Regions from separate parts of the Paenibacillus sp. FSL P4-0176 genome, predicted to be linked through region 1. Evidence: riboswitches for the same ligand, from Rfam matches in the RefSeq annotation. Region 1 holds a riboswitch; each other region holds the start of a gene.
The links. Region 1 has a riboswitch for cyclic di-AMP ahead of MKY95_RS07320 (hypothetical protein). Riboswitches for the same ligand answer to the same signal wherever they lie in the genome.
Positions count from the first base shown of each region.

Region 2: it holds a riboswitch for cyclic di-AMP, as region 1 does, so the genes downstream of both, MKY95_RS00530 (C40 family peptidase) here and MKY95_RS07320 (hypothetical protein) in region 1, are expected to answer to the same signal.
Region 3: it holds a riboswitch for cyclic di-AMP, as region 1 does, so the genes downstream of both, MKY95_RS18240 (3D domain-containing protein) here and MKY95_RS07320 (hypothetical protein) in region 1, are expected to answer to the same signal.
Region 4: it holds a riboswitch for cyclic di-AMP, as region 1 does, so the genes downstream of both, MKY95_RS11355 (C40 family peptidase) here and MKY95_RS07320 (hypothetical protein) in region 1, are expected to answer to the same signal.

Region 1 covers NZ_CP150242.1:1,637,250-1,641,455, forward strand. Annotated here, with positions in the region: gene MKY95_RS07300 (hypothetical protein) at 1-67, opposite strand, end outside; gene MKY95_RS07305 (urease accessory UreF family protein) at 334-1,035, opposite strand; tRNA gene MKY95_RS07310 (tRNA-Leu) at 1,480-1,562, shown strand; gene MKY95_RS07315 (glutathione peroxidase) at 1,709-2,188, opposite strand; cyclic di-AMP (ydaO/yuaA leader) riboswitch at 2,560-2,735, shown strand; gene MKY95_RS07320 (hypothetical protein) at 2,851-3,249, shown strand; gene MKY95_RS07325 (HAD family hydrolase) at 3,424-4,107, shown strand.
Region 2 covers NZ_CP150242.1:107,537-111,742, reverse strand. Annotated here, with positions in the region: gene MKY95_RS00540 (M1 family metallopeptidase) at 1-239, shown strand, start outside; gene MKY95_RS00535 (hypothetical protein) at 250-1,101, shown strand; cyclic di-AMP (ydaO/yuaA leader) riboswitch at 1,347-1,484, shown strand; gene MKY95_RS00530 (C40 family peptidase) at 1,524-1,958, shown strand; gene MKY95_RS00525 (GNAT family protein) at 2,314-2,808, shown strand; gene MKY95_RS00520 (cytochrome c) at 2,959-3,315, shown strand; gene rbsK (ribokinase) at 3,390-4,206, opposite strand, start outside.
Region 3 covers NZ_CP150242.1:4,047,854-4,052,059, reverse strand. Annotated here, with positions in the region: gene MKY95_RS18250 (ABC transporter permease subunit) at 1-847, shown strand, start outside; gene MKY95_RS18245 (amino acid ABC transporter ATP-binding protein) at 834-1,556, shown strand; cyclic di-AMP (ydaO/yuaA leader) riboswitch at 1,774-1,968, shown strand; gene MKY95_RS18240 (3D domain-containing protein) at 1,971-2,645, shown strand; gene MKY95_RS18235 (polysaccharide deacetylase family protein) at 2,754-3,545, opposite strand; gene MKY95_RS18230 (hypothetical protein) at 3,699-4,022, shown strand; gene MKY95_RS18225 (PspA/IM30 family protein) at 4,152-4,206, shown strand, end outside.
Region 4 covers NZ_CP150242.1:2,434,233-2,438,438, reverse strand. Annotated here, with positions in the region: gene pelA (pectate lyase) at 166-1,128, opposite strand; cyclic di-AMP (ydaO/yuaA leader) riboswitch at 1,548-1,679, shown strand; gene MKY95_RS11355 (C40 family peptidase) at 1,685-2,149, shown strand; gene MKY95_RS11350 (carboxymuconolactone decarboxylase family protein) at 2,223-2,552, opposite strand; gene MKY95_RS11345 (hypothetical protein) at 2,694-2,912, opposite strand; gene MKY95_RS11340 (hypothetical protein) at 3,032-3,361, opposite strand; gene MKY95_RS11335 (xanthine phosphoribosyltransferase) at 3,459-4,040, opposite strand.

The DNA.
Region 1 (4,206 bases):
CTTGAAGTTCGGTTAGCCGTCGTTTGATGGCCCATCCGAACGGAGTAACTGGTTTTTTCTTGTTCAAAAGGGTTCACCCCTGGTTAGAATGTAGTATTCAGCCGCTCTTTCTTCATGTAGAATATATAGAAATGCGAGCTGTATGTTTCATTATATACGTAAATTCGTCATCTAACAATTAAAAAAGACGGAAAAAAGTGTATTTTGTGATTATAAATGGCGTAAATACGTAAATAAAACAAATAAAATGACAAAAAACACGTCGGCAAGGAGGTTGCCGCGTGTTTTTTAGTTTGTTTGAATGAAGGGGAGCAGGTATGAGGAGGAAGAGGATTAGGCCCTGTAGGCATGAAGTCCAGCTCCGAGCATATGGAAACTGGGGAAAAACGATTTCATGGACATCGAGGTTGGCTGTGCCAGTCCATCCGCAGCCGAGGCGCTGACGGTCTTCCATTCATTCTCCAGATCTGTGGCCAGGCGGACCATCAGATCCTTGGTTGTATCGTTGTTCAGGGGAATGACTTTGGAGGCTTCGGTTATGCAGGCATTCATGGCTGAATGCAGGTAACCAAGGACCGCCTCCTCGACCGGGATGTCGAGGTGGTGGTTAATCCAGGCGTGAACAGTGGAGAGGCAGCCAACCGAATCATATTTGGCAAAGATCTGTTCGAGCTGGCTGAATTCAATCCAGGGGTGCAGAGCGCGTGCGAGTCTGATCAATCGTTTACCCATGGCGGCAGCTTGTTCTCTGAGATCTCCAGGGGTTCGCTGAACATGGACAAGCTTGTCGATCAGAGCTATCCGCCATGTATCCTTGTGATCTGTTGCGGTATAGATGCCTTTGATAGCCATACCTTCAAGACGAACGATGCTCGGATGCAACTGACAACGCATGAATGATTCGAGATCTTCAGCATTACGAATGGTACCCTCCCTGATATGGATATCCATGCCGAAGGAATGGGTGAACCCTCCAACCTGAATAGAGGAATCAAGCAGTTTGACATAATCGAGCAGCTTATTCCCACGGTTCACAATCATTCGCCTCCTGCGTTCGTTTAATGTCACTTAAAGTGACATTTATGTTCCTTTTTGTTTGCTTTGTGTTTAGAAATCCGAATTATATGATAGTTATCATCCCATGAATGTCCGCTTTTTGTCAATAGTATCCGTGAAATTTAATGGATTAAATCTGGGATTTAATATTTGTGTTATTTTATATAACTTATTGTGTTATTTATTTTGCGAAGTGCAGGGAGGACTATATATAAGGAAGGACTATATATAAATGAACCAACAAGATCGGCTCTTACCTAAAGAGAGGGGATCAAATCTAATCATATGCAGTTCATGGGTAATGATGACGAGATTATGCGATTTTTGATGAAAATGCCTAGCTGAAAAAGAAGTATTAAAAAATACTTTACTTTTAGTTCTGAACCCGGTATAATCAATTCTGTTGCCGATTATTTACGACATGCGGTCGTGGTGGAATGGCAGACACGCTATCTTGAGGGGGTAGTGGGCGTATGCCCGTGGAGGTTCGAGTCCTCTCGACCGCATCATATGAACGATTAAAAAGCAGCTTTCCATTAATGGGAAGCTGCTTTTTTTGTCTTTTTCGAACAGTATGACATCTGGGTTGAAAAAAGGCCATCCATTACCGGAGGAATGTTGCTCTACCTACCGGCTACGGGTGGCCTGTGTATTATTTTTGCAGCAAATTCTTGATATCTTCTTCAATCTTGTCCGGTGTTGTTTTGGGAGCATAACGTTTAATGACCTGTCCGTTCTGATTCACCAGGAATTTGGTGAAATTCCATTTGATTGCTTTGGAGCCGAGCAGGCCAGGAGCTTCTGTGCTAAGGTGTTGGAAAAGAGGGTGAGCGCTTGAACCGTTCACATCAATTTTCTCAAACATGGGGAAGCTCACGCCATAATTCATCTGACAGAACTCGGCAATATCGTCGGAAGATCCTTTTTCCTGTGCAAACTGGTTGCTTGGGAAACCAAGAACTTCAAATGGAGCATCTTGAAATTTGTCTTGCAATTCTTGCAGACCTTTGAATTGAGGGGTAAGGCCGCATGAGCTTGCCGTATTCACAATCAGGAGCACTTTGTCACGGTAGTCGGACATTTCAACTTCTTGACCGCGAAGGGTATTCACTTTGTAATCGTAGACTGTCATCTAAATCGCCTCCATTTATTTACTCTTATATCTTCTATTATATTGGTTGCAATTAAATATTGCAAAACTAATATGGTGTTAAAAGAATCAAAACAGGCAAGTTGTGCAGAATACGTGAATGAATTGCGAAGTGATTTACGCCAGAGTGAGAATTAGATAGCCTTGAAGAGATAGATAGAGTATAACTTTGTTGTAAGCGTTATTATGGATAGGAATTGGCAAAAATCTGCCGATTTGGTGATCTGGGCGGACTTTACACCGACATGGCACGGGTGTATGATTCATAACGTAATTTCAATTTAAACTAAATTGTACTTGAAAAACGAAACAAACGATAATATCGCTCGATCTTACCTTAAGATATACGAACGATGTTTTAATCGCTGAGTTTCCATTCATTAATGAATGGGAAACGGGGGAACCAACGGAATGCGCTGTCCAGGACAGTGGGCATTCATGGGGTGAATTTTCCGGTGACAGCCGGAAATAGGGCGACTCTCGCGCCCGAATCCGTCAGCTAACCTCGTAAGCGTTAAAGGGAGAGGCAACAAGCCGTACGCTGGTTCATGGTGTTTTCGCCATGGGTTATTTAAGAAGCGTTCGGGAGGCCTTGGTCCCCCACGCTTCTTTTTTGTTGTCTTTTCACGCCAAGGGAGGAACGAATGATGGATACTGAGATGATCTTAGTGACTGCTCCAAATGAAGCAGGACGCAAATTTATCAAATTGCTGATGTACAAAAAAATGCCGTTTGCCGTTCTAACCAACAGTGCAGGGGAAGAGCGAAGACTCCGTAGAATCGGAGTAGAACATGTCATTCGCATGAATACGGCTGCAGCTCAAAAATGGTTTTTGCCGCAGGGCAGCGTAGGCAACGTGTTTATTTTCGAGAACAGCCTGAATCTGACCTGTCGTTATTTACAGATCTGCCGTTCATGGACATCGAAATCCCTGTGCGTCATTACGGAGCAGAGTCATCCTAAGGGCATCTATCGGGGCATGGGCGCAGACCGGATTGTATATTCGCTCAATGGGGAAGTTGGCTTTCTCCTCAATGGTTAATGCCATAGCTTGTGATTGCTCAGGTGTAAGGTGCCTGTTATAATTGAATGTATTAGAATCAATTTCAGAATTCACTCAAGGTATTATGAAATTGATTCATCGATAAACGGAAGTTTGAGGAGACTCATGCAGGATGGTGAGTCTTCTTTTTTATGCTTACAAGGAGGAATTGGCGTGCCGGATGTAGGTGGATTGAAATGGTTGTTTTTTGATGTTGGAGATACGCTGGTGGATGAATGGGAGCCGGTTGATGATATTATCGGACAGTTTGTCCGTGAAGCTTGTGCTTTGGGGTATCCGGTGACAATTGAGGCGGTACGCGAACTGTTCGCGAGTTGTTACCGAAAATATGAGCAATGGCCTATGAGAGTGGCGATTCGCACATTCGTTGAAGACGAGGGGCATCAGAAACAGATTCAGGACAAGCTGAAGTTTCAAAAAGATCTTGAACGTCCTTTTCCTTCAGCGGATTCCGTTCTTCAGCAGTTGTCACGGCATTATCGCATTGGCATTATTGCCAATCAGAGTCCTGGAACGGAAGAGAGACTGGAAAGCTATGGCTTGCGGAAGTATGTTGATGTTCTGGCATGTTCGGCTGAAGAAGGAGTGTCCAAGCCAGACCCTGAGTTATACGCTGTGGCCTTGAAGCAGGCCGGTTGTGAACCGGAGGAAGCCGTCATGATCGGCGATCGGATCGATAACGACATTATACCTGCTCGGAAGCTGGGCATGCGTACGATTCGAATTATGCAGGGTTACGGAAGATTCCAGCCAGAACTATCGGATGACAAACGTGCGGATTGGACCGTTGATTCATTGGATCAACTCTTGCCGTTATTGATACCAAATCAGGATTAGATGCAGATGGTTGTTTATTGGAGTTTGAGTTTTACTATAAAAGGAAACATGTTGCTGTATTGCAACAATAAAGGCTGATCAACTGGGTATAAAATACCG
Region 2 (4,206 bases), 1.5 Mb from region 1:
TTGAAGACGGGCATATCCTCACCAAGCAATGGAATGGCAAAGAAGATCGCATCACGTATAAATTAACTCACACATCCCCCGTATCCTGGGCCATGACCGATCCCCTGTACTCGATCGTGTTGGAGAACCGCCATATGAACAATTTCCTGAAATCCGGACTGGATGAGCAGACGAAGTCCCGCTGGAGCATGAGTGTAACCAAACTAATAGAAGCCATATTCGGAGGTCTGTCATGGTGAGGTGGAAACGGTGAAAGCGAAAATACGTGAAGGCTGGTTTCTCGTCCGTCAGCATATGTTCATTGCCGCACTCTTATTTCTCTATCAACTCATTTGGGGATATTTCTTCTATCGAATGGTACAATCGGCCGTCATCCCACTGCTCCTTCGCTATCCAGATGCTGATGCCGGTGATCTGAGTACACTTTTGTTCAAAATGGAAAGTCAACTTAACCTGTCTACCCATCCGGAGGTTCATCGTTATCTATGGATTCTCGGGGGCATGCTGCTGATTCGCATGTTGATCAGCCCCCTCATTCAGGCAGGACTGCTCTACTCACTTCAGCACTTTAATTCTACAGAAGAGCGCATCCCCTTTGTCCGCGGAATCAAAAATCTGTGGAAACCGATGCTGCTGCTCCACACCATACGTACATTATTGATACTTCTGCCCGCCTACTGGCTCATACCGAAGCTCTACTCGATTCTCATGGACGGATTTCATTCCCTTCAATTACTTTTGCCTGGCATACCTTATGTTGCTGCCTGGATTGTATATGGTTGGATCATCCACCATGTCATACTCTATATGCAGTTCGGTGTTTCGGCACCAGAAGGAGAAGGCGGGGCTCACGGTACCCTCAAAGCACTCTGGATTGCACTGCGTCATCTCATCGCTGTAATCGGCATTGCATTACTGCTGGGCGGAGTACACCTGCTCGTCTTTGGGGCATTCACTACAGCCTCATGGTTATTAACGGGACTGACCGGACTTATACTACAACAGACGTATCCACTTGCCAGATGTCTATTGAGTCTGTGGAAAATATGCAGCCATTTCCGATTATGGCAGTCCAAAATATCCAAAGGTGAGAGCAGATAGTTTAAAAATTGTTACCATCACATGTTAAACTCATGGCCTAATATGTACTTATAAATAGGCAAACCTCAACCTTTCCCCGTCAAAGGTCGAGGTTTTTTTTGCTAAATTTGTTGCTAAACGTTGCCAAAGCCGTACTCCTCTGTTACAATAATCGCAGTGAGTTTTTAGTAACAACTTTGTAATCTTTACATTCATATTTGTAACTACTTAAAATTAAATCGTCATTTCTTGATTTCGCAGGTGCATAACTAGCATAGCCAAATTCCTGGCACCTGGGAAGCGGGGGAACCAGTTATGGGTGAATTGATCTTGCTACAGAGGGATCATAGGGGACCTTCAACCGAATCCTTAAGCTAACCTCGCAGGCATTGGAAGGGGAATATCTCTTGTTCAAGAAGAAATTAACCGCAGCTGTACTTAGCATCACATTCGCTTTATCGCTTGGTGCAGGTAGCGCATTCGCAGATTCAAAGATGGACACAGTAATTGATTCAGCAATGGGAACTACATACAAAAGTGGGGGAACAACGCTTAACGGCTTTGACTGCTCCGGATTTACCCGGTATGTATTCGACAAGTTGGGTATTGATTTGGCACGCCAATCCAGTTCCCAATTCGACATGGGCGATTCCGTATCCCGCATGGAAATGAGAGCTGGCGATCTGGTGTTCTTTAATACAACAGGTAAAGGCGTATCTCATGTAGGAATCTTTGTAGGGGATGGAAAGTTCGCACACTCCTCTTCTTCCAAAGGCGTTACGATCAGTGCATTGAGTGAAAACTATTGGGCCAATCGTTATGTTGGCGCAAAACGGATTATGAGCACGGACGCATATGAATCACTGGCCCTTGACTAGGGACAAGCTGAGCAACATGATGCTGTAACCATTAAACATACTGGAACGAAGCAAGAAGCATAACAGAACCGCCCGGTACATTCTCCGCAGGAATGTATCCGGCGGTTTTTTTGTGCTTCAATCCTTATTCATGTTGCAAGTTATACTCGGGGCATATTCTGCGACATCAACAGGTTCATTTTGCGTTCGTTCGTCCGTGCCCTTATGATGTTTTTACCCATCCCGTTATAATATAAACGAAATTACCGGAACTTTTGTTTCATTTTTTTTCTTGGGAAGGAAGACTTGCTAAATGAACATCACTTTTGTAGAGTGGACAAAGAGTTCTGTTTCAAGGAAAGGAGCATGCAGGTGTATGAAGGAAACCCCTGTGACGTTTCACGTTGTACCCATGCGAGAAGAACATGCGGAGCTTATCTGCAGTTGGCAGTATGATCCGCCTTACAATATCTACAGCTGGCTCCCCTGGGAGCAGATGAAAGCTCTGGAAGTGGAATTCGGAGATGCACAGCTGCGGCAGGAGCAATATGCAATCGTCCTGGATCAGAACGATCGTATATGTGGGTTTGCTCAATACTTCCCACTTCAAGGGGTAACCCGGATTGGCCTTGGCATGCATCCAGAGCTGTGTGGTCAGGGTCAAGGGACAGCTTTTGTCACTGCCATTGTACAGGAAGCCATTCGCCGAAATCCCACGAATGAGATTGATCTGGAAGTACTCACTTGGAATGCTCGTGCCATTCAAGTCTATCTGAAGAGTGGATTTGTCACCCATGATACATACGAACGGCAGACCCCAACCGGCTTGAAGCCCTTTCACTGTATGGTTTATGAAGGGCCTCGCGGTTAGAATCCATTGCAAAACAACTAAATTTGCCCCTTGTTATGTGATTAGTTCAAAAAATTCCCACAAAATGCTATGATGTCAGTACAGGTTCCGTTATAATGATATGGATAGTTTCAGGTTAGATGATCTTTCATTCTGGAGGGGACATAAGGGATGCACAAATGGATCATGAGCGGAGTATTTTTTGCAGCATGCGCTTTAGCTATTGTTTTAATGTTTACGCTTCCAGGGAAAGAAGAAGTGGCTGAAGAAGCCAAGCCAACCATGCCGGAAGTAACATTGGATGCCGGACAGGCTGAAGCACTGGTCAAAGCCAATTGTATCTCCTGTCACGGGGATCAGCTTCAGGGTGGCGTAGGACCTGCTCTGGCTAACATCGGTAGCCAGGATGATCTGGAGAAGATCTATTCTACGATTGTCAAAGGTAAAGGTGGCATGCCTTCCTTCAAGGGCAAGCTGCAGGATGAAGAAATTGCAAATATCGCCATGTGGCTGTCAGAGAAGAAATAATCTCTGCACACGCATAACAAAGAGGCGCTTAATCCCCTTTTCGGAGAATAAGAGCCTCTTTGTTATATCAATTATTAAGCCTCTGCGGCATGCTCAGCCAGAAAGGCCTCAACTTCACGTGCGGACGGCATCCCGGACTGGGCGCCGAGCTTTGTCACGGATAACGCGGCCGCACCCATGGCGAAGCCTACGGCCGCGTCCAAAGTCTCACCGCGCGCGAGGGCTACCGCCAGCGCGCCGTTGAAGCAATCGCCAGCGCCGGTCGTATCGACGGCGCTTACGGCGTAGCCGGGCGCACGGCACGCGCCGGCACGCCCTGCTTGTACGCGGCCACCAGGCGCCGCCGCGTACACAGCCCCCTCGGGGCCGAGCGTCGTGACGACAGCGGCCCCGAGGGATGCGGCGAGCTCTGCGACCGCCGCATCCAGGTCTTCCGGCCGGAGATGATCCCGGCCGGTAAGCACGGCAAGCTCACTGCGGTTCGGCGTGACAACGTCGACGCACCGCAGGAGCTCCTGGGGCAGACCCGGCACTGCGGGAGCCGGGTTGAGCACCACCAGTGCGCTGCCTTCAGCCGCCAGTTGGGCGGCGCGGGTAACCGCTGGCAGCGGGATCTCCAGCTGTAGCAGCACCGCTGCGGCTGCAGTCAGGCTTTTTACCGTATCCGCCTCTTCCAGCATCTCAGGCACCACTTGCCCATTCGCACCAGGAATAACAATAATCCGGTTGTCTCCCCGAGAAAGCCAGATGGAAGCCGTCCCTGTAACCGTGTCTTCCAATATGCGAACCCGCGAGGCATCTGCACCACTTTCCGTCAGACTGTGCAGCAGACGTTCGCCAAAACCGTCCGATCCCACCGCACCAATCATCGTCGTCTGTCCACCCAGACGC
Region 3 (4,206 bases), 2.4 Mb from region 1:
CATTGGACTTGCTGCTGCTGTTCCGGACGAAGAGCAAGCAGAAGCGGCAATCGGGATTCGTAAAGGAAATACCGAGCTGCTAGCTGCAGTAAATGGAACACTGGAGCGACTGAAAAGCGAAGATAAAATCAATCAGATGGTGACGGACGCCAGCCTCTTGATGGCGGATAAAGCGAACAAATCACAAAATATTTTCCAAGTATTCTGGGAGTACAAAAGTTTCTATGCTACAGGTGTAGGATACACACTTCTGTTGTCTGCACTTGGGGTTATCTTCGGGGTAATTATTGGATTGATCATCTGTTTGTTCCGTTTGCATGACGCTGCAATCTTGCGCTGGATCGGTACGGCTTACGTTGAAGTGATCCGTGGCACACCGATGCTGGTACAATTGATGATTATTTACTATGGTTTTTCCCTGAGCTTTGGCATTAACTTCACTGCCCTTCAGGCAGGTATTATCACGCTTTCCATTAATAGTGGTGCGTATCTGGCGGAGATTTTCCGTGCAGGTATCCAAGGTGTGGATCGTGGTCAGTTGGAGGCAGCGCGTTCATTAGGTATGGGAAGAGGCGCCGCGATGCGTTATATCATATTGCCACAAGCCTTCAAAGCTGTATTACCAGCGATCGGTAATGAATTCATAACTATCATTAAAGAATCCTCTATTATCTCCGTTATCGGTATGGTGGATATTATGTATCAGGCAAGTGTAGTCAAGAACATTACGTACCAAGGCTTGAGTCCATTTTTGATTGCAGCAGCCATCTACTTTGTAATGACGTTCATTTTGTCCAAGCTGCTGGGACGACTGGAAAGGAAGTTGAGTGCAAGTGATAGACGTTAGACAATTACACAAATCTTATGGAAATAACGATGTGCTTAAGGGCATAAACGTGACGATTGGCAAAGGTGAGGTTGTCGTGGTCATCGGTCCTTCCGGTTCAGGTAAAAGTACTTTCTTGCGTTGTTTGAATCTGCTGGAACAGCCTACCTCAGGAGAGATTGATTTTGAAGGCGTGTCAATCACGGACCCCAAGCATAACATTAACGCAACTCGTGAGAAAATGGGCATGGTGTTCCAGCACTTCAACCTGTTCCCACACAAAACGGTAGAGCAAAACATTACGATTGCTCCAATTAAAGTGAAGAAACAATCCACTCAGGAAGCGGAGAAAATCGCCGCTGATCTGCTTAACACCGTGGGCTTGTACGATAAAAAAGACACATTCCCGAATCAGCTGTCTGGTGGACAGAAGCAGCGGATCGCCATTGCTAGAGCATTGGCCATGCAGCCGCATGTGATGCTGTTTGACGAGCCTACGTCTGCACTGGACCCTGAGATGGTCGGCGAAGTGCTGGATGTCATGAAACGTCTTGCAGAAGGCGGGATGACGATGGTCATCGTAACACATGAGATGGGTTTTGCACGTGAAGTGGGAGACCGAATCCTGTTCATGGATGGTGGGGTCATTGTGGAAGAGGGAACACCTGATGAGGTGTTTGGAGCACCCAAAAATTCACGTACACGTGATTTTCTTGCGAAAGTACTCTAAACGATGTGATCAAATAGCGTTACTGACTTCGAGTCGGTAACGCTATTTTTTATGGATAATAATGACGTATGGATTCGGAAAAGTAACTATTCTGTTACCAAATGTAAAGGAATCGGGTCAACCAAATTTTCTGAATTAACCAGTATTCTTACAAATGCTTACATGCTAAAAACCATTTGGTAAGAATTACTACAAGTTCAGTTACAAAATTGTGATATATTGAACTCTGCCGAAACTTCCGGACAGGGAGTGCGGGGGATGTAACGATGCAGATTGTGCAGGGGGAAGATCTACAGCACACTGCTTGGGGTGAATTGGGTACATAACGTTTCAAATGTAACGAAGAACCTATAGGGTGGGCTCCTCATCCGAATCCGACAACTAACTTCGCAGGCACAATGAGGGAGGAAGACCATGATTAACAAGAAACGTATAGCCAAAACAGCAGTAGCATTAATGACAACAGCAATGCTCATTCAAGCCGTTCCGGCTCACGCCGATTCAGTTCATGTGGCCAAAGAAGGGGATACCTTCTACACCTTATCAAAACAATATGGAGTAGCACTCAACACGTTGGTTAAAGCAAACAACGACATTTCGGCTTACAACATTTATGGTGGTTTGAAAATTACGATTCCCGGTAAGGCAAACAATGTTGCAGCCGCTGCGGCAACGGAAAGCAAGACCCAAGCGAAGACTGTTACTACAGCGAGCTTGGACGTTAACGCAGATAACAAAGTGGTTCAAGCCTGGGGTAAAACATTCGATTACAGCAAAGCTGTGAACGTAAAAGCAACGGCATACTCTGCAGATCCGTCTGAAAATGGAGGCTGGGGTGCAGTCGATTATTTCGGGAATGACCTTGAACTGGGTACGATTGCAGTTGATCCAAGTGTGATTCCACTTGGAACTAAAGTACTGGTAACTGGTCACAGCCATCCAGGATTGCCAAAACAAGCTTTTGTAGCCACAGCACGTGATGTGGGCGGTGCAATCAAGGGTCACCGGATTGATATCTTTATCCCGGGTAGCAAACAGTCTGTAAGCTCATTTGGTTTTCAGGATATCGAGCTGTACATTCTGAAGTAGAGAGAAAATAACATTTAAAATGAATTCAAACAGGGTGTCTGCCAGTCGCTAAATTTGCGATTGAACAGCACCCTTTTAATATTCTCATTATTTGTTATCACGGTCATCTTAATCTTTGGCCTTTGGCAATCCCAACATTTCGTCCAAGGTGACCAGTTCATATCCCCGATTACGTAGTTCCTCAATGATTTCAGGCAAAGCCTCAATCGTGCCGTTCAGGTTTGATCCTACACCGCCTCCAGCATGTTGCAGAACGATGGAGCCAGGTTTCACAGCAGACAGGATGTTATCTTTCACCTGTTCCTTTGAAAGGCCTTTCCAGTCCAGGGAGTCTACGTTCCAGTTCACAATGCTATAGTGTTGTTTGGCCGCCCATCTCAGCTGTTCTTCATTAATGTCTCCATAAGGTGGCCGAATCATCTTGGGCGTATAACCCGCCAAACGTCGAATAATATCCCCGGTATGTAAAATTTGTTTGCGAAAGGCATTCATCGACAGCTTACTGAATTCAGGATGATTGTAGCTGTGATTACCAACCATATGCCCTTCCTTAACGATGCGTTTCACTAGATCCGGATGTTTTTCAGCACGACTACCCACGATGAAGAATGTAGCTCTGACATTGTATTTCTTCAATACATCCAGTACTTGTGGAGTAAATCGTGGATCAGGTACATCATCAAAAGTCAGTGCAACCTTCTTGGTTGAAGGACCATTGGTTTTGAACGTATCGGCATATTTTTGACGTAATTGTCCCAATGTCAGTTGTTCTTCTTCCGCAGAATCCGAACCTGATACTGATTCACTTGGCGGGCTTGAAACATCCCGCGATGAAACTGGAGCATGATATCCTCCGAGAAAAATAACGATAACCATTAGCATAATGAGGCGTACGCGCATAATAACGGCCTCCTTTTCCAAAATGACGTTCTCCTTGGTATGCCCGGGGGTTCCATAAAATATGCGCAGTGTGAGAAGTTTCATTGCCGATTTAGCTCATGACAGCCATAATTCCTCCATATATAACATATAGAAAAGGATAGGTGGATGGGTATGAGTACATATGATTTGAAATCCATACGTTTACAGGTGATTGAAGCAGGAGAGGATAAGGTTTTTCTCGTTACCGGAGGAAAGGCGCACATTGGCGCCGTAGCCACGTTCTATGTGGATCATGAGCGCGTAAGCGGGACGACAGTACATATTCCTGGGCATAAAGAACAAGAGCTGTGTGAGCGGCTTGCCCGAAAGGCTGCCTTGCAGCTGAAAGTAACCGTTACGGTGATCATGGGTATCCATTTTGATTCCATCACGCGGATGCAGATCGACGAAATCGTGCAGACTGCAGAGAGGTTGATGGAGGATCATCTGAACTAAGATAAACGATCTTCCTAACATAAGAGCCATCGAATGTTTTGATTTTATTTGCTAAAATTGAAACGAGTTGTAGATTGTTACGTATGTATGTTTATATACGATGTAATATCGACTAGGAGGAATAACATAATGTCCATTTTCAAACGTTTGCGTGATCTAACTATGTCTAACATCAACGCCATTA
Region 4 (4,206 bases), 800 kb from region 1:
CCGTCATCAATATCGGCGACAAGAAATAATATATCATGCGTAATCTATCATGTCAACACTGAAAATAATAACAATAAAGCCCGAATCAGACGTCCATGTCGATTCGGGCCTTACCTTTAACTGTTGCTAATAGTTTGGTTCATTAATACGGAAGCATACTACAAATTACAGCTTGGAAGGCCAGTTGCCATACCATGCATAACCGCCTCTTCTTTCTTTATCAATATCACTTAATTTGTATTTAACTACCCCGTCACGACCAATAAAGATTGGTTTATCCGTTCCGATCTCATAGAAGCGTGCCCAAATTGGTGCAGCTTTGGAATCAGCGATAATTTTACTATCTCCATTAGCTCTTTCATACTTGTAACCCGTAATTTTCACTTTGTTAAACCAAGCCTCCGCTCCTTTAATGGATGCGGTAATTTTAGCGTTAGCAGGTCTGGTTTTCAGAAATTTAACAATCGTTACACTCTCTCCAGCTGTCAGCGATGGCACTTCGTAGATTCTTGCGCTCGCTGGTTTAAGAGAGCTGGAATCATGTTGTTGTCCCCATGCTGTCAGCTTACCACCTGAAACGACCTGTGTATTCAGAATCGCCTCCACACCTTTGGCAACTGAATTTTTACTGCGGTTAGCAAGTGTACTGTCGATAAATGAGAAATCACCTTTGCGTGCCGCTACTTCATCCAGCATGATCATTACATTAATCATGGCATCATCATTGTAAGTGATGTGCTTGTGGTATCCGGAGCTTTGGTAAACTTGTGGCCACCCGCCGTTTGAATACTGCATGTTGATCAAAAAGTTAATTCCTTTGATTGCAGCTGTGGAGTAACGCGGATCATTCGTCTTTTTAAATTCCTTCGCCAATCTTCTAATTTCTGAGTATGTAGCCTTGTTGTCTATCGTGGACTTTGCCCACTCTCCACTTGTCTGTTTATAATCTTTTCTCCAACCTCCATCCGGCAGCTGGTTCTTCAAAATATCAGAAATACTCGCTGTAGTACCCGACGCATCTGCAGCAGATACCGTCCCTACAGGGAGAACTGCCATTCCAACTGCTGAGAACACCATCGTACATGCCAGGACAAAAGTAATTATTTTCTTCGCTTTCAAATGTAACACTCTCCTATGTTCGTTTTTATAAATCTTCCACTTCTACTTTACCTATGATACGCGTCTCTAAACCTCCTTTATTTGTATTTATCGCATAATAAAATCAATTTTAATCCAATATGTGGATTGGATAATCAGATAATATGCAAAAAATCGATTTTTGTCAATATATGCAACTTAATGAATATAATCTCTCTAATTCTACATAACGGAATAGTTCTTTTAACTCATGACAAACCTATCTATTTATCCAAATTCGTCTTACACGAATCAATAATGACGTTTTTGTCATGAATGATACCCAAACTCGATCCCTTTTTTCATATAAAAACCTTAATTCCGCTAACATTGAGGTATTAAGAAAGGGTTTAAATGGGTTTGACAATTACGCATTTATGCAATATAGTTTCAAATAGTTACAAAAACTTAATTATTCATTGCCGAGTTTCATGTTTGAAAACGGGGGAACCAATTTGGGTGAATTATTCTTATACATAGGAAATATAGGGAACCTTCTACCGAACCCTTAGCTAACTCCGTAGACATCGAAGGGAGAACATTGATTTTGAAAAAACTGATTATCTCCATTTTTGGAGCAGCTGTATTATTTACATCCGGGGCAACAAGCACAGAGGCAAGCAGTATCAACTCCGTAGTGAACAACATGACAGGTATTCCTTACAAATGGGGTGGCACAACTGTAGCCGGCTTCGACTGTTCTGGTTTTATGAGATATCTTTTCAACAAATACAGCATTGAATTACCACGTACTTCGCAGCAGCAAGCCAAAGCAGGTACTCCCGTATCCAAGAGCAATGTTCGGACAGGTGATCTGGTGTTCTTTAATACAACAGGCAAAGGCATTTCACATACAGGTGTATATATCGGCGGCGGACAATTCGCTCATGCCTCCAGCAGTAAAGGTGTAAGCATCACGAAGTTATCGAATCCATACTTCAATGATCGTTATGTAACAGCACGTCGGGTAACTGGACAGTTTATGTATGATAAAATGTTAGGTAAAATGTGATTCACATACAAAAAGGCATCGGTTATTAACCGGATGCCTTTTTTGCACTTAAAAATGTATGTTGCATTGCTTACTAATGCAGAGCCTTCTGCACTCGCATCGCACCCTGAGACAGGGCATGTCCTCCACCAACAGCTCCAGCCACGGCTACGGTCTCCATAATCTCCTGATCTGTTGCGCCCTTAGCACGGGCTTCTTCTACATGGTAGAAGGTACATACCTCATTGTTGGCGAATAATCCAATGCCAAGCGCAATTAGCTGTTTTGTCTTCGCATCAATCACACCAGGTTGGAAACATTCTCCGGTAAACTCATGATACGACTTCACCACACCTGGCAGCACATCGCTTAATGCTCCAATCTGATCCTTGTAGGCATGAACTTTATCATTCATCAATGTCATGGCTTGTAGCACACCCTCTCGGCTATAGTTACAGATCTTCCTCACTGTACCTATCTTCTCTCCCGAGTGAGCCAATTATGCCAAGAAATCATGGTAATTCCAAACATTTAAAGCTCATGGCCCTGCCATAATTATCAGCTGTTACTCACTAAGTGGACTCTGGCGCGGCTCGCTGAACAGCTGATAGCTGTAACCTCGGTCCAGCTTAACGACACGTCGATTCTGACGACGGATAAGTACCTGCTCGCCATCCCAGGCAACCACAATGCCCTTCACGTCGTTCGATTCCAGCTCGTCCCGTACGACTCTAACTTTCTCACCTGACAGACGCAGGGCGTCCAATTCTGTATCACTAATCATCTTCATGGCTCCTATATTTCAAATTTATTTACAAAAAGAGACCTAAATGAAAAGTCATTTAGGTCTCACGTGACTGTATTGGACTGTCATGTCATTCGAAATTATGTCCCGACTGAAAGTTACCGCTGCGCGTGCTCTTTGCTGTCGTTCTTCTCGAACCAAAAATCAAGCACTTTGGCGGACATCACACGTTCTTCAAGGTACTCCACTTGATGCGGTGTAAATTGTTCTTTCCAAGAGAAGGACAACTCTTCGCACAAGCCTACAATCGTCAGTAATTCTGACCAGGCAACATAGCGTTTGTACCAGAAAAATTGAGGATGTTCAATCATATAGGGATAAAGGTCATCGAATTCCGTATGTTTACAATCCAGGGCACGTTCAAAATGAACTTTCGATTCCGCCAGCTTATCATTAAAAAATTGTTCTGTTGCCGGTTGGTTCCCCATGGTGTTGCCTCCTCTCCCTAACATAACCCCATTATAAATGAAATCGGCGGTCATGCAAAGGCATAGTTCAAAAAATAGGCCCTATTCCTTTAAAATGTCACATTTCGTTATCGTCAAATTGTACCGTACCATCATTCAGGGAACGAATGCGTACCAAGGCTTCCACCGGAATACCCTGTTCACGAATCGTGCGTGCCCCCGCCTGAAAACTTTTCTCGACCACAACGCCGAATCCGACGAGTTCCGCACCGGAACGCTCGATAATTTTGATGACGCCACGAGCGGCATCTCCATTGGCAATAATATCATCAATGAACAAAATGCGGTCATTCTCATGAATGAACTCGCGGGATACCATAATGTCAGTTACAATTCCTTTGGTAAAGGACGGTACACGTTCACAGTAAGCATCAGGATCAGCCAGAAGTGTTTTTTTGCGACGGGCGAATACAAGTGGCACCCCCAGTTCATAGGCTGCGGCAAACGCAACCGGAATCCCTGAGGATTCTACCGTGATTACCCGAGTTACTCCACTTTCACGAAAACGGGCAGCGAACTCACGTCCCATCTCCATCGTTAATGCAGGATCAATTTGGTGGTTCAACAGACCATCCAGCTTTAATACTTGATCCGAGATAACCACACCTTCTTGTAAAATTCGTTGTTTCAATAATTCCATGATTTGACCTCCCAAGCCTATCCTATGAGGTAAAAGTATCATATATCTATCTATAAGTTCAAGCGAAATTGCCTTGACGCTGTCCTTGGGACGCATTTCAAGCCAAAGCTCATTATCGATTGTCATGACTTTCGTGGGTCAAGCATACCTTGTACCATGGTACCCG